2 regions of the Massilia sp. UYP32 genome follow, and region 2 is predicted to be linked to the other one. Evidence: predicted binding sites of a transcription regulator. Region 2 holds the regulator's gene; the other holds the start of a gene.
What was found. The regulator sigma-54, encoded in region 2, starts transcription at its own class of promoters, with help from an activator protein. The targets are predictions, from matches to a motif close to TGGCANGNAANCTGCTTT.
Positions count from the first base shown of each region.

Region 1: a site for sigma-54 is predicted at 3,126-3,143, ahead of ABIB42_RS20500 (TldD/PmbA family protein). Genes of this name have one in related genera too.

Region 1 covers NZ_JBNDIK010000027.1:60,066-67,717, forward strand. Annotated here, with positions in the region: gene ABIB42_RS20485 (serine hydrolase) at 1-365, shown strand, start outside; gene ABIB42_RS20490 (trypsin-like peptidase domain-containing protein) at 414-2,051, opposite strand; gene ABIB42_RS20495 (class I SAM-dependent methyltransferase) at 2,173-2,958, opposite strand; gene ABIB42_RS20500 (TldD/PmbA family protein) at 3,288-4,922, shown strand; gene ABIB42_RS20505 (TldD/PmbA family protein) at 4,936-6,270, shown strand; gene ABIB42_RS20510 (TldD/PmbA family protein) at 6,335-7,652, shown strand, end outside.
Region 2 covers NZ_JBNDIK010000026.1:86,443-94,094, forward strand. Annotated here, with positions in the region: gene ABIB42_RS20155 (monovalent cation:proton antiporter family protein) at 1-684, opposite strand, end outside; gene ABIB42_RS20160 (KpsF/GutQ family sugar-phosphate isomerase) at 841-1,839, shown strand; gene ABIB42_RS20165 (KdsC family phosphatase) at 1,839-2,393, shown strand; gene lptC (LPS export ABC transporter periplasmic protein LptC) at 2,404-3,009, shown strand; gene lptA (lipopolysaccharide transport periplasmic protein LptA) at 3,057-3,605, shown strand; gene lptB (LPS export ABC transporter ATP-binding protein) at 3,617-4,369, shown strand; gene ABIB42_RS20185 (RNA polymerase factor sigma-54) at 4,381-5,856, shown strand; gene hpf (ribosome hibernation-promoting factor, HPF/YfiA family) at 5,932-6,291, shown strand; gene ABIB42_RS20195 (enoyl-CoA hydratase/isomerase family protein) at 6,415-7,500, shown strand; gene ABIB42_RS20200 (DUF5694 domain-containing protein) at 7,585-7,652, shown strand, end outside.

The DNA of each region.
Region 1 (7,652 bases), on a different contig from region 2:
CGCGCGTAAAGGGTGAAAGCGCCAGCCGCGCCAAGGCCTCGAAGCCGTCGCTGCCGCTGTGGGACTACGAAGGCGAGTACGAGGACGCCTGGTATGGCAAGGCGACCGTCAAGCGCCAGGGCAGCAAGCTGGTGATGTCGTTCTCGCGCACCCCCGACCTGACCGGCGAGATGGAGCACTTCCAGCACGACACCTTCATCGTGCGCTGGAAGGAACGCAACTTCAATGCCGACGCCTATGCGACCTTCTCGCTGGACCACGACGGCTCGATCGAGCGGATGCGCATGAAGCCGGTATCGACCGAGACCGACTTCAGCTACGACTTCCAGGACCTGCTGTTCACGCCGGTGAAAAAGGCGAAGTAAGAAAAAAAAACGCCCGCATGTTCGCGGGCGTTTTTCGTGGTGGGGAGCTTATTTGCGCTCCCACACCTTCATCATGTCTTCCGACCCCTGCGTCCTGATCCCGTTGTCCGACAGGATGGACTCGGTCGCCGCCAGCGTCGCCTGGCGCGGCAGGATCATGGTTTCGCCGTAGCGCTGGTCGAAGCGCAGCACCACCTGCTCGTCCTTCAGGTCGCGCAGCAGTTCCACCAGGTGGCGCAGGCTGCGCACCTTCTCGCCGTTCACCGACTCGACCACCGAGCCGAAGCGGTTGTTGTAGCCGCTCACCAGCTTGTGCGGGAAGAACGGCGCGCTGATCACCACCAGCTCTTCGCGCTCCGGCGTCGGCGAGTCGCCACGCTGAGTGACCAGCGGGCTGGCGTTGAAGGCGTAGGCGTTCATCCCCGGCGCGCTGCCGGCGACAAAGCTCATGAATTCGCTGGTGGCGCGCGAGAAGGCGATCGGGCCATAGATGAAGTAGGACGGATAGCCGCCGTCCAGGTCCGAGATCAGGAGCGGACGCGGGCCGGTGGCCGGCACCTCGACCTTCATCTGCTTGCCGCCGCGGATGATGGTCATCAAGACCTTGCCGTTCTTCGCCACCTGCTGGATGCGGTACTGGAAGCGCACGCGCAGGTTCGAGTCCAGCTTGACCATGCCCTGGTTGTCGACCGCGTGCTCGCCGATATGGGTGATTACGTCCCACTCCTTCAGCGGCCAGCTGGCGTCGACCCGGTAGGGGCGGTGCACCACCGCGCCTTCGACCGATTTATCCAGCTTGAGGAACTGGCGCAGCGCCGGATTCTCCAGCGTCTGCACGCTGTCGTGCAGCAGCGGCTTGCCGTCGTAGCGGCCGTCGGCGACGTCGCGCAGGAACAGTTCGATTTCCTCGTTGGGGATCACGTAGCCGATATTCTGCGCATTGGCCGCGCCGGCGAAGGCCAGGCCGACCATGCGCTCGCCCGACACCACCGGGCCGCCGCTGTTGCCGGGATTGATCGGGGCGTCGATCTGGATCCGCAGGCCCGAGCTGAAGGCGCCGTAGTTGACGAACTCCACGCGCGAGACGATGCCGGTGGTGGTCGACAGCGAATTGCCGCCGACCGGATAGCCGTAGGCGAACACCTGCTGGCGCACGTCGGGCAGCACGGGCGCCCTCGGCACCGGCGGACGCCTGTCGAAGAAGGACGGGTCTTCCAGTTCCAGCACGGCCAGGTCGATGCCGCGCGCCAGCGCGATCACCCTGGCCGCCACCTTGTCGCCGGACTGGCTGGCCTGCACCTCGACCTGGCTCGCATAGCCGACCACGTGGGCATTGGTCAGGATGCGCTTGCCCTCGATGATGACGCCGGAACCGGTGACCGAGCTTGGGGCCGCCTTGGTCCAGGGTTTATAGGGTTCGGGGCGGCGGATCGTGGCGAAGATCTTCACGACCGAGTTCTCGACCGCGGGCAGGACCGGCGCCGGCACGGCGCTCTTGGCGGCAGGGGGAGCAACTGCGGGAGCGACGGCGGGCGCGACGGCGGGCGCCGTGGCAGGAGCGGGAGCGGGAGCAGGAGCAGGAGCAGGCATGGCCTGGGCCTCGGGCGGCACGGTGTCCTGGGCGTGCGCGGCGCCGCAGGCGCCAAGGAGGAGGGCGGCCAGGCGCAATGTCGGCAGAGTCTTCATGGTTTCCTTCGAATGGACGGTTCAGGATGCATCCAGAAGAATAACCACAGGCGGCGCAAAAGGAAATACGGGAATCGTCGCGAAGGAATACCGGCCCTCCTTCGCGACGTGGCGCTTATGCCTACTGCTTGACGAACTTGAGCGTCATGCGGTCGCTCTCGCCGATGGCGAGGTACTTCTCGCGGTCCTTGTCCTTGTTGGCCAGCACCGGCGGCAGGGTCCACACGCCTTTTTCATGGTCGGCGGTGTCCTTCGGATTGGCGTTCACCTCCGACTTGGCGGCCAGCTTGAAGCCGGCGCGTTCGGCCATGCGGATCACGTATGCCTCGTGCATATAGCCGCTCGAGGCCTTGGCGTCCTGCTCCATCTTCGCCGGCAGGCGGTGCTCGACCACGCCCAGCACGCCGCCCGGCTTCAAGACCTTGTGCGCTTCCTTCAGCACGGTGAGCACGGCGTCGTCGCCATTGCCCAGCCAGTTGTGCAGGTTGCGGAAGGTGACCACCATGTCGACGCTGTTCGGCGCGCCCAGCGCGATGCTGCCCGGTGGCGCGAACTGGACCGGGCTCACCTTGCCGTACACGGCGCCATTGGCCGCCAGCCTGTCGCGGAAGGCCTTGCCGCCGCGGCTCTCGGCGTCCGGCACGGCGCCATACAGCTTGCCCTGGTCGCGCAGGTAGGGCGCCAGGATCTCGGTGTACCAGCCGCCGCCCGGCGACAGCTCGATCACCGTCATGTTCGGCTTGATGCCGAAGAAGGTCAGGGTTTCGTAAGGGTGGCGGTAGGTGTCGCGGGCCTTGCTGGCGGCGGCGCGGTGTTCGCCGGCGATGGCGGATTTCAGGGCGTCGTCCGCGTGCGCGGCGCCGGCAAGGCCGGTTGCCAGCATCGCGGCCAGGATCAGTCGTTTCATCGTGCGAGGTCTCCTTGGTGGGTGGGACGGCAGGCGGTTCGCCGCCGTCAGCCCGAGGATGATCGAACAGGCAACCTCCATAGTCAAGCGTTCGCCGTATATGCATATGCGTGGAATATTCATTGTACTGACAGTGCCTTGCACAGGCAGAGAACATTGCATTGAGGTGGCACAAAGATTGCCTATTCAAAACGTTAAGTCGATGCTATCGTTGAGAGGTTTGCCGCGTGGCACACAGGCAAATCCAAAACAATAGCGATGTACATACAAGAGCGGCGCCGAGCTGTTTGCGGAACCGCTGCCCGGAAGTAGGTCATTCAGGAGAACACATGGAACGCCGTACCTTTCTCAATCTCAGCAGCCTGGCCGCCGCCTCGATGCTGTTGCCATTCGGTCGCGCGATCGCTGCCGAGGAACTGGTCAGCACGATGCCCGTCGCCGCCAAGAAGGCCCTGGCCGACGTCGCGCTGAACGCCGCCACCAAGGCCGGCGCCAGCTACGCCGACGTGCGCATCGGACGCTATCTCAACCAGTTCATCACCACGCGCGACCTGAACGTCGAGAACGTGGCCAATACCGAATCGGCCGGCGTCGGCGTGCGCGTCATCGTGAACGGCGCCTACGGCTTCGCCGCGACCTCGGACATGTCGAACGACGGCATCGCCAACGCGGCGCGCCAGGCGGTGGCGATCGCCAAAGCGAACGCCAGGCTGCAGACCGAACCGGTGCAGCTTGCACCAGTCAAGGGCGTCGGTGAGGTTTCGTGGAGCACGCCGTACACCAAGGACTGGCGCACGGTGCCGATCGCCGAGAAGACCGACATGCTGATCGCCGCCAACAAGGCAGGCATGGAAGGCGGCGCCAACTTCATGCGCACGATGCTGTTCCAGGTGAACCAGCAGAAGTACTTCGCGTCGACCGACGGCTCGTATATCGACCAGGACGTGCATCGCCTGTGGGCGCCGCTGTCGGCCACGGCGGTCGACAAGGCCACCGGCAAGTTCCGCTCGCGCGACGGCCTGAGCTCCCCGGTGGGCAAGGGCTATGAATACTTCGACGCCCGCCCCGAGCACAAGATCAAGGCCGCCGGCGGCGTCGCCACGCTGTACACCGAGACCTACGACATCGTCGAGGACGCGCGCGCCGCGGGCCGCGACGCCAAGCGCAAGCTGACCGCCAAGTCGGTCCAGCCGGGCAAGTACGACCTGATGCTGTCGCCGGAACACCTGTGGCTGACCATCCACGAAAACGTCGGCCACCCGACCGAGCTCGATCGCGTGCTGGGCTACGAGGCCAACTACGCCGGCACCAGCTTCGCCACGGTCGACAAGCTGAAGTCGAAGAGCTTCAAGTACGGCGCCCCGATCGTCAACATCTTCGCCGACAAGACCACCCCGGGTTCGCTGGGCGCGATCGGCTACGACGACGAAGGCGTCAAGACCAAGCGCTGGGACATCATCAAGGACGGCATCCTGGTCAACTTCCAGGCCACGCGCGACCAGGCCCACATCATCGGCGAGAAGGAATCGCACGGCTGCTCGTACGCGGACGGCTGGAACACGGTGCAATTCCAGCGCATGCCGAACGTGTCGCTGGCGCCGGGCAAGGCCAGGCTGACCCCGGACGAGATGGTCAAGGGCATCAAGAAGGGCATCTACATCATCGGCGACGGCTCGTTCTCGATCGACCAGCAGCGCTACAACTCGCAGTTTGGCGGCCAGCTGTTCTTCGAGATCAAGGACGGCAAGATCGGCCAGATGCTGGAAGACGTGGCCTATCAGTCGAACACCCAGGAATTCTGGGGCGGCTGCAGCGCGATCTGCGACGAGCGCGACTGGCGCATGGGCGGCTCCTTCTTCGACGGCAAGGGACAGCCGCCGCAGATCAGCATCGTCTCGCACGGTTCGTCGACCGCGCGCTTCAACGGCATCAACGTGATCAACACCGCTCGCAAGATCGGCTAAGGCAGGGACGCACATGAGCATCTTGACCCAGGAACAAACCAGGAAGATCAGCGATCGCGTGATGTCGCTGACCAAGGCCGACGAGTGCATCGTCAACATCGAAGGCAGCACCATCGGCAACATCCGCTTCGCCCGCAACGCCGTCTCGACCGCCGGCCTGGCCGACGACACCCGCGTGCAGGTGCAGGTCGCATTCGGCAAGAAGCAGGGCACGGCCACCATCAACGAGTTCGACGACAAGTCGATCGAGCGCGCCGTGCGCCGCGCCGAAGACCTGGCGAAGCTGGCGCCGGACAATCCGGAATTCATCCCGGCGATCGCCAAGACCGCCTACAAGCCGTCCGACACCTTCGTGCAGAAGACCGCCGACATCGATCCGGAGTACCGCGCGCAGGCCGCCGCCTACGCGATCGAGGGGTGCCGCAAGCGCGGCCTGGTCTCGGCCGGCTTCTTCACCGACCGCACCAGCTTCGAGACCGTCGCCAACTCGAACGGCCTGTTCGGCCACCAGGTCGCGACCTCGCTCGACTTCACCCTGACCGTGCGCACCGAAGACGGCCGCGGTTCGGGCTGGGTCAAGCGCTCGGCGCGCGACGTCACCAAGTTCGACCCGCGCGAAGCGGCCGAGATCGCGATCGAGAAGGCCTTGCGCTCGGTCGACGCCAAGGCGCTGGAGCCGGGCCGCTACACCGTGATCATGGAGCCGGCGGCGACGTCGGACCTGCTGTCCTTCATGCTGGGCGGCTTCGACGCGCGCCGCGCCGACGAGGGCCGCAGCTTCCTGTCGAAGGCCGGCGGCAAGAACCGGCTGGGCGACAAGCTGTTCGACAGCCAGGTCAACATCTGGTCCGACCCATGGGACAAGGACGTCGCCGTGCTGCCATGGGATAACGACATGCTGCCGCGCGAACGCGTGGAGCTGGTCAAGGACGGCAAGATCAACGCCCTCGACTACTCGCGCTACTGGGCGCAGCAGAAGAAGCAGCGCGCGGTGGGCGCGGCCGGCAACATCATCATGGCCGGCACCAACAAGACCACCGAGGAGCTGATCGCCAACACCAGGAAGGGCGTGCTGGTCACCCGCACCTGGTACATCCGCATGGTGGACCCGCAATCGGTGCTGCTGACCGGCCTGACCCGCGACGGCACCTTCTACGTCGAGAACGGCAAGATCAAGCATCCGATCAAGAACTTCCGTTTCAACGAAAGCCCGGTGACGATGCTGAACAATATCGAAGAGATCGGCAAGCCGGTGGTGATCGGCGCCGACGAAGCGCGCTACTCGATGCTGATCCCGTCGATGAAGATCCGCGACTTCAACTTCACGTCGCTGTCGGACGCCGTTTAACGTAGGGTGGGCGGCTTGTCCGCCCACGCGGATGCCACCCGAGGGCACCGCACCTGGAGAATTCATGGAACGTCGACAATTCCTGCAGATCGGCGCCGGCACTGCCGGCGCCATGCTCATTCCGGTGTTCGGCAACGCGATCGCGGCCGAAGACCTGCTCAAGCCGATGGCGGCAAGCGCCAAGAAGGTCCTGGCCGACACCGCCATGGGCGCGGCCACCCAGGCCGGCGCGTCGTATTGCGACGTGCGCATCGGCCGCTACCTGAACCAGTTCATCGTCACGCGCGACCTGAACGTCGAAAGCATCAACAATACCGAATCGAGCGGCGTGGGCGTGCGCGTGATCGCCGACGGCGCCTACGGCTTCGCCTCGACCAACAGCATGACCGCGGACGGCGTCGCCCAGGCCGCGCGCCAGGCGGTGGCGATCGCCAAGGCCAACGCCAGGCTGCAGATCGAGCCGGTGCGCCTGGCGCCGGTCAAGGGCGTGGGCGAAGTGGCATGGGCCACGCCGATCAAGAAGGATTGGCGCACCCTGCCGGTCAAGGAAAAGGCCGACATGCTGATCGCCGCCAACAAGGCCGGCCTGGATGCGGGCGCGAACTTCATGACCGCCTCGCTGTTCCAGATCAACCAGCAAAAATACTTCGCCTCGACCGACGGCTCCTATATCGACCAGGACGTGCACCGCCTGTGGGCCCCGATCAATGCCACCGCGGTCGACAAGGCCACCGGCAAGTTCCGCTCGCGCGGCGGCCTGGGCGCCCCGGCCTCGATGGGCTATGAATATTTCGACGCGCGTCCCGAAGACAAGGTGCGCGCCGCCGGCGGCGTCACCACGCTGTACACCAAGTCCTACGACATCGTCGAGGATGCGCGCCTGGCCGGCAGGCAGGCGCGCGAGAAGCTCAGCGCCAAGTCGGTCGAGCCGGGCAAGTACGACCTCGTGCTCAGTCCCGAACACTTGTTCCTGACCATCCACGAAAACGTCGGCCACCCGACGGAACTGGACCGCGTGCTCGGTTACGAAGCCAACTATGCCGGCACCAGCTTCGTGGGTCTCGACAAGTGGCAGAGCAAGAAATTCAAGTACGGCGCCGAGCGCGTCAATTTTGTCGCGGACCGCACCACGCCGGGCTCGCTGGGCCTGATCGGCTACGACGACGAGGGCGTGCCGGCCAAGCAGTGGGACATCATCCGCAACGGCGTCCTGGTCAACTACCAGGCCACGCGCGACCAGGCCCACATCATCGGCGAGAAGGAATCGCACGGCTGCTCGTACGCCGACAGCTGGAGCACGGTGCAGTTCCAGCGCATGCCGAACGTTTCGCTGGAGCCGGGCAAGGCGCGCCTGACGCCGGACGAGATGGTCAAGGACGTCA
Region 2 (7,652 bases):
GAGGTTGAGCATGAACAGCTCTTGCGAGCGGCGCTTGGCGACGACCGTGAACCAGCGCCCCATCAGCTTCTGGCCGAAGAACAGCAGCAGGGCCAGCACCAGCGCCGCCTTGACCGCTTCCACCCCGAGCGTGATCGCCAGGTCTTCCGGATCGCGCGCCAGCGCCGGAATCATGATCAACAGCGGCACCACCGCCAGGTCCTGGAACAGCAGGATGCCGACGCTGCGCCGCCCATGCTCGCTCTCGAGTTCCAGCCGTTCGGTGAGCAGCTTGACGACGATGGCGGTCGAAGACATCGCCAGCGCGCCGCCCAGCGAGAAGGCGGCCTGCCAGCCGAGCGCAATGCCGGGCAGGAGCCAGGCCGCCAGCAGGGCGATCCCCATGACGGCCACGATCGTCGACACCACCTGGGCCAGGCCCAGCCCGAACACGATGCGCCGCATCGAGCGCAGTTGGCCAAGCGAGAACTCCAGGCCGATCGAGAACATCAGGAACACGACCCCGAACTCGCCCAGCGCATGGGTGGTGGGACTGTCCTCGGCCAGGGCCAGGGCGTGGGGGCCGATCAGGACGCCGACGGCGAGGTAGCCGAGCATCGGCGGCAGTTGCAGGCTACGAAAAAGCACCACGCCCAGGACGGCGCAGCCCAGCAGGAGGAGGGTGAGTTCAAGACCGGAATGCATTGATGCGATGCTGGGATAAACAGCAAAAGTGTTGATCTTATGGCACTAGCCAGGTGTGGTGCGGCATGCGCTTGTTATCGTTTGTTACGACTGGCAAGTTTTTTGCTTTCCCAATTCGTTTATACTTCCAAAATGAGTGTAACCGATGAAAAAATAATGCCGAAAAGTTTTGACGAGACCCTGGCCCGGCGCGTGTTGGAACTGGGTCGCGAAACGCTGTCGATCGAAGCCGACGCCATCCGCGCCCTGCAGGCGCGCCTGGGCGACGACGACAGCTTCGTGAACGCCGCGCAGCTGATCCTGGGCTGCGACGGCCGCGTGGTCGTGTCCGGGATGGGCAAGTCGGGCCACATCGGCCGCAAGATCGCCGCCACCCTGGCGTCCACCGGCACCCCGGCCTTCTTCATGCACCCGGGCGAGGCCGCGCACGGCGACCTGGGCATGGTCACCAGGAACGACGTGGTGATCGCGATTTCCAACTCGGGCGAATCGTCCGAGATCCTCGACATCCTGCCGGCCGTGAAGCGCCTGGGCGCGCGCGTGATCGCCATGACCGGTAAACCAGCCTCGCGCCTGGCCAAGCTGGCCGACGTGCACCTGAACATCGCGGTGGACAAGGAAGCCTGCCCGCTCAACCTGGCGCCGACCACCAGCACCACCGTCACCCTCGCCATGGGCGATGCGCTGGCCGTGGCGCTGCTGGATGCGCGGGGTTTTCGTGAACAAGACTTCGCGCTGTCGCATCCGGGCGGCGCGCTGGGCCGCCGCCTGCTGACCCATGTGCGCGACGTGATGCGCAGCGGCGACGCGGTGCCGAGCGTGGGCCCCGAAACCTCGCTGGTCGAAGCGCTGCTCGAAGTGACCCGCAAGGGCCTCGGCATGACCGCCATCGTCGACGCCGAAGGCCGTCCGGTCGGCGTGTTCACCGACGGCGACTTGCGCCGCGTGATCGAACGCATGCACGACTTCTCGAACGTCCAGATCCGCGACGTGATGCACGCCAACCCGCGCCGCGTGCGGCCCGAGCAACTGGCGGTCGACGCCGTCGCCGTGATGGAAGAATTCCGCATCAACCAGATGCTGGTGGTCGACGAGGACGACCGCCTGGTCGGCGCGCTGCACATCCACGACCTGACCCGCGCCAAGGTGATCTGATGAGCGACACATTTATCCCGGCCATTACCCCATTGGCCCATATGGAGCGCGCGGCGCGCGTCAAGGTCATGATCTTCGACGTCGACGGCGTGCTGACCGACGGCAGCCTGACCTACGGCCCGGAAGGCGAAGTCACCAAGACCTTCAATGTGCTCGACGGCCTGGGCATCCAGCTGCTGAACAAGACCGGCGTCCAGACCGCGATCATCAGCGCGCGCCTGTCGCCGATCGTCGTCAAGCGCGCGGCCGATCTCGGCATCTCGCACGTCCACCAGGGCATCCACGACAAGCGTATCGGCTTCGCCAAGCTGTTGGAAGCCACCGGCTTCACGGCGGAGCAGTGCGGCTACATCGGCGACGACGTGATCGACTTGCCGCTGTTCGCGCGCGTCGGCTTCGCCGTCGCGGTGCCGTCCGGCCACCCGGAGGTGCAGCACCGCGCGCACTACGTAACGAAAAACGCCGGCGGGCGCGGCGCGGTGCGCGAGGTGTGCGACCTCGTGATGCGCGCCCAGGGCACCTACGACCAGGCGCTCGCGCCGTACTTCGCCTGAGGCTTTAAAAATGGCTACCGTCGTCGTCAACAAGCGCACCGCCCACCGCTGGAATCTCCTGGCGATGATCGTCATCGGCACCTTCTTCGCCTTCGGCAGCTTCTGGCTGCTGCAACTGATGCAGGGGTCCGACATCGACGCCCAGCTGGGCGGACCGCCGGACGAACCGGACTACATCGTCGAGAACTTCTCCTTCGTGCGCATGACCGAGAACGGCCAGCCGAGCTACCTGGTGTCGGGCAAGCGCCTGGAGCATATTCCGCGCGGCGACGTGTCGCACGTCGAGGCGCCGGTGCTGCGCGGCGTCGAGCCGGGCCGCCCGCCGATGACGGTGGTCGCGAAGAACGCGCAGATCCATCACCAGGAGCACCGGGTCGAGCTGATCGGCGACGTCGACCTGCAGCGCCCCAAGACCGCGCAGAGTGAATCGCTGCACGTGCGCACCCAGGCGCTCACCGTGCTGCCGGACGAAGAAATACTGAAGACCGATCTGCCGATCGACATGCAGCTCGGCGCGTCCAGCGTCAAGGGCACCGGCATGGTCGCCAACAATGCGACCATGCAGCTGCACCTGTCCAGCCGCGGCCAGATCGTCTATCCGCCACGCCAGCGCTGATCCTCCAGAAACGCCGCGTGCCAACCAGAGACCCGTATCCACCAACCATGAAAAAACTACTTGTCGCCGCCTTCCTTTCCCTGCTGTCGCTGACCGCGGCCGCCGAACGCGCCGATTCGCTCAAGGAAGCGGTCATCAACTTCGATTCGCTCGACATCGACGAGGTGACCGGCACCCGCATCCTGACCGGCAACGTGGTGCTGACCCGCGGCACCCTGGTGCTCAAGTCCGACCGCGCCCTGGTCAAGGAAAGCCCGGAAGGCTATATGAGCGTGACCCTCACCGCTGCCGGCGGCAAGGTCGCCACTTTCCGCCAGAAGCGTGACGGCGGTCCCGACCTGTGGGTCGACGGCCAGGCCGAGCGCATCGAGTACGACGAGCGGTCGGAACTGGTGCGCCTGTATTCCAACGCCGTCGTGCGCGAACTCGAAGGCGCGCGCATGACCAACCAGATCACCGGCCCCTTCATTTCCTACGACAACCGCAAGGAAGTGGCCACGGTGCGCAACGACGAAAGCGGCAAGAGCGTCGCCGGCGGCGGCCGCGGCACCCTGATCCTGGCGCCCAAGCGCGCACCCGCCGGAGGCGCCCAATGACGGCGATTCCGATGGAGCTGGGCGATCGCAGCACACTGGTCGTCAAGGGCCTGCAGAAGAGCTATGGCAAGCGCCTGGTGGTGCGCGACGTGTCGCTGCAGGTCGAATGCGGCGAAGTGGTCGGCTTGCTGGGCCCGAACGGCGCCGGCAAGACGACGTCGTTCTACATGATCGTCGGCCTGGTGCCGTCGGACGCCGGCTCGATCGACATCAACGGCACCGACATCACCAGCCTGCCGATCCACCGCCGCGCCGTACTGGGCCTGTCTTACCTGCCGCAAGAGGCTTCGGTGTTCCGCAAGCTGACGGTGGAAGAGAACATCCGCGCCGTGCTCGAGCTGCAGAAAGACAACGGCAAGCCGCTGTCGAAAGACCAGATCAACGAGCGCCTCGACACCCTGCTGGCCGACCTGCAGATCGAGAAGCTGCGCGAGAATCCGGCGCTGTCGCTGTCGGGCGGCGAGCGCCGCCGCGTGGAAATCGCGCGCGCGCTGGCGACCAATCCGCGCTTCGTGCTGCTCGACGAACCGTTCGCCGGCGTCGACCCGATCGCCGTGATCGAGATCCAGCGCATCGTGCGCTTCCTGAAGGAGCGCCGGATCGGTGTTTTGATCACCGACCACAACGTGCGCGAGACGCTCGGCATCTGCGACCGCGCCTACATCATCAACCAGGGCGCGGTGCTTGCCTCCGGCCGTCCTGACGACATCATCGCCGACGAGTCGGTGCGCCGCGTGTACCTGGGTGAACACTTCCGCATGTGAGCGACGCCTAGATGAAACAGTCCCTGCAACTTCGCACTTCGCAGCACCTCGCGCTTACGCCGCAACTGCAGCAGTCGATCCGGTTGCTGCAACTGTCGACGCTCGAGCTGCACCAGGAGATCGAGCAGATACTGGGCGATAACCCCTTGCTCGAGCGGCTCGACGATCCGCTCGACCGATCGGTGCGCCTGCTGGCCGATGGCGCCATCAACAATGCGCCCGCCAATGGCGAAGCGCCGCCGGCGCCCGGCCAGCAGGCCGAGGGCGAGGGTGCGCCGGCGCAGGAGGGCGAGGGTTTCGAGGGCGGCGCCGACAACGAACGCGTCGATGCCGACTGGAGCGACGGCGGCGCGCCATCGTCCGGCGGCGGCGAGGACGAGGACGGCCGCCCGCAACTGGAGGCCTGCGCCATCACGCTGCGCGAACACCTGATGGAACAGGTGCGCGAAGCCATCCTGTCGGCGCGCGACCGTGCGCTGGCCGAGCTGGTGATCGATGCGCTGGACGACAACGGCTACCTGGAAGAGCCGCTCGACGAGATCCACGCCAGGCTGCCCGAAGAACTCGAGATCGAGATCGACGAATTACGGTGTGCGCTGGCGCTGGTGCAGAGCATGGACCCGGTGGGCGTCGGCGCGCGCAGCGCGGCCGAGTGCCTGGCGCTGCAGATCCGGCGCATGCCGGGCGTGCCGCTGGTGACGCGGCGCATGGCGCTGACCATCGTCGAGGGTTACCTGAGCTGGTTCGCCCAGCGCGAATACAGCAAGCTGAAAAAAGCGCTCGACTGCGACGACGAAGACTTGCGCGAGGTGCAGGCCGTGGTGCGCCAATGCAATCCGCATCCGGGCGCGGCGTTCGCCTCGAACGTGTCGGACTACGTGGTGCCGGACGTGATCGTGCGCCGTTCCAAGAGCGGCTGGGCGGTCACCCTGAACCCGGACGTGATGCCGCGCCTGCGCGTGAACAGCCTGTACGCCAGCCTGCTCAAGCAGGGCAAGAGCGAAGCGCAGATGGGCGCGCAGCTGCAGGAAGCGAAGTGGCTCATCAAGAATATGCGCCAGCGATTCGACACCATCCTGCGCGTGGCGGAGGCGATCGTCGAGCGCCAGCGCAACTTTTTCTCCCATGGCGCGGTTGCCATGCGGCCCCTTGTTTTACGTGAGATAGCTGATACACTAGGCCTACACGAGAGCACAATTTCTCGTGTCACAACGCAGAAATACATGCTGACCCCGCACGGCATGTTTGAGTTGAAGTATTTCTTCGGCAGCCACGTTGCCACCGAGGCGGGAGGCGAAGCATCCTCGACGGCAATCCGTGCGCTCATCGCACAATTGACAGGAGCAGAAGACCCTAGGAACCCATTGTCCGACAGCAAGATCGCGGAGATGCTCGGGGAACAAGGCATGGTCATCGCGCGCCGGACGGTTGCAAAATACCGTGAAGCCCTCAAGATACCCCCTGTAAGCCTCCGCAAGTCCTTGTAACTGCGCCGTCCACACCCGTCGTGCCTTGTCGCGTTGGTGTGGTCCACACGGTGCAACCTTTTCAAAGGAGTGTGTATGAACCTCACAATCAGTGGCCATCATCTCGAAGTAACCCCCGCCATCCGTGAATACGTTCAGAATAAGCTCGAGCGCATCATTCGCCATTTCGACCAGGTGATCGACACCCACGTCTTCCTGGCCGTCGACAACCTCACTGAAAAAGAAAAAAGGCAGAAAGCAGAGATCAACGTCCAGGTGTCGGGCAAGACCCTGCACGTGGCAAGTGTCGCGCAAGACCTGTACGCCGCGATCGATACGCTGATGGATAAGCTGGACAGACAGATTCTGAAACACAAGCAAATGCTGAAGGACCATAGCCGTACCTCGATCAAACGCCTGCCGGAAAACGGCGGCGAAGACGCTGCTGTCGCCTGATCAGGCGCAGGGCTCACACTAGCTAAGGGCGTCTGAGGGGACGCCCTTTTTGCATCCAGCTCCCCGATATGACGCGTTTCGTGTGTTCGGTAAAATGCATGTCTCTCCATTACGGATTACGCCATGACCGACCACGTCCTGACCCGCGTCGCCAACCGCACCGGCATCATCACCCTGGACCGCCCGAAGGCGCTCAATTCGCTGTCGCTCGAGATGGTGCGCGCGCTCACCACTGTGCTGCGCGCCTGGCGGCATGACGGGCAGGTCGACGCGGTCGTACTGACCAGCAGCAGCGAGAAGGCCTTGTGCGCGGGCGGCGACATCCGCTTCTTCCATGAGGTCGGCCATGCGACGCCGATGGGCGGCAGCGCGCTGCTCGAGGATTTCTTCACCGAAGAATACGCGCTGAACCACCTGATCCATTTCTACCCGAAGCCCTACATCGCCATCATGGATGGCGTCGTGATGGGCGGCGGCATGGGCATCGCCCAGGGCGGCCCGGACTGCGGCCTGCGCATCGTGACCGAGCGCACGAAGATGGCCATGCCCGAGGTGAACATCGGCCTGTTCCCGGACGTCGGCGGCAGCCACTTCCTGTCGCATGCGCCCGGACAGCTGGGCAACTACCTGGGCCTGACCGGGCTGACGATCGGCGCCGCCGACGCGCTCCATATCGGTCTGGCCGATGTCTTCGTGCCGGGCGCCGAACTGCGGGCCCTGCATGCCCTGATCGCGTCCACACCCGGCGCCGACCTGCCGGCGGCGATCCGCGCTTTCGCGGCGCCGTTCGCGCAGAAGGCGGGCAATGGCGAACTGCAGGCCCAGCGCCAGCTGATCGATGCGCATTTCGGCGCCGCGTCGGTCGCCGCGATCATGGCTTCGCTCGAAGGCGACGAGACGCCGTTCGCGCAGCGCGCCCTGGCGGCGATGCGCCAGCGCTCGCCCCTATTGATGTGCGTGACCCACGAACTGCTGGCGCGCGGCGCGCAGCTGTCCGTGGCCGACTGCCTGCGCATGGAACGTTCGCTGGTGCGTCACAACTTCGCGCATGGCGAAGTGCTGGAAGGCGTGCGCGCGCTCGTCATCGACAAGGACAATGCGCCGCGCTGGAATCCGCCTTCGCTCGATCAGGTGACGCCCGACATGGTGGCGCGCTTCTTCGACCCGGTGTGGCCGGAGCATGCGCATCCGCTCAGGCATCTCGCATAATCCGCTGCGTGCATATCCATTTTTGCGTGACACCATATCGGTGAGGTGTGAACATCGGGTCTTCATGACCTGAAAGGAAACCCGATGCGCCTGCCTGCCTTGCTGATCTCGATGACCTTGTCCTGCGCCGCCGCCGCGCAGGATTACCAGCC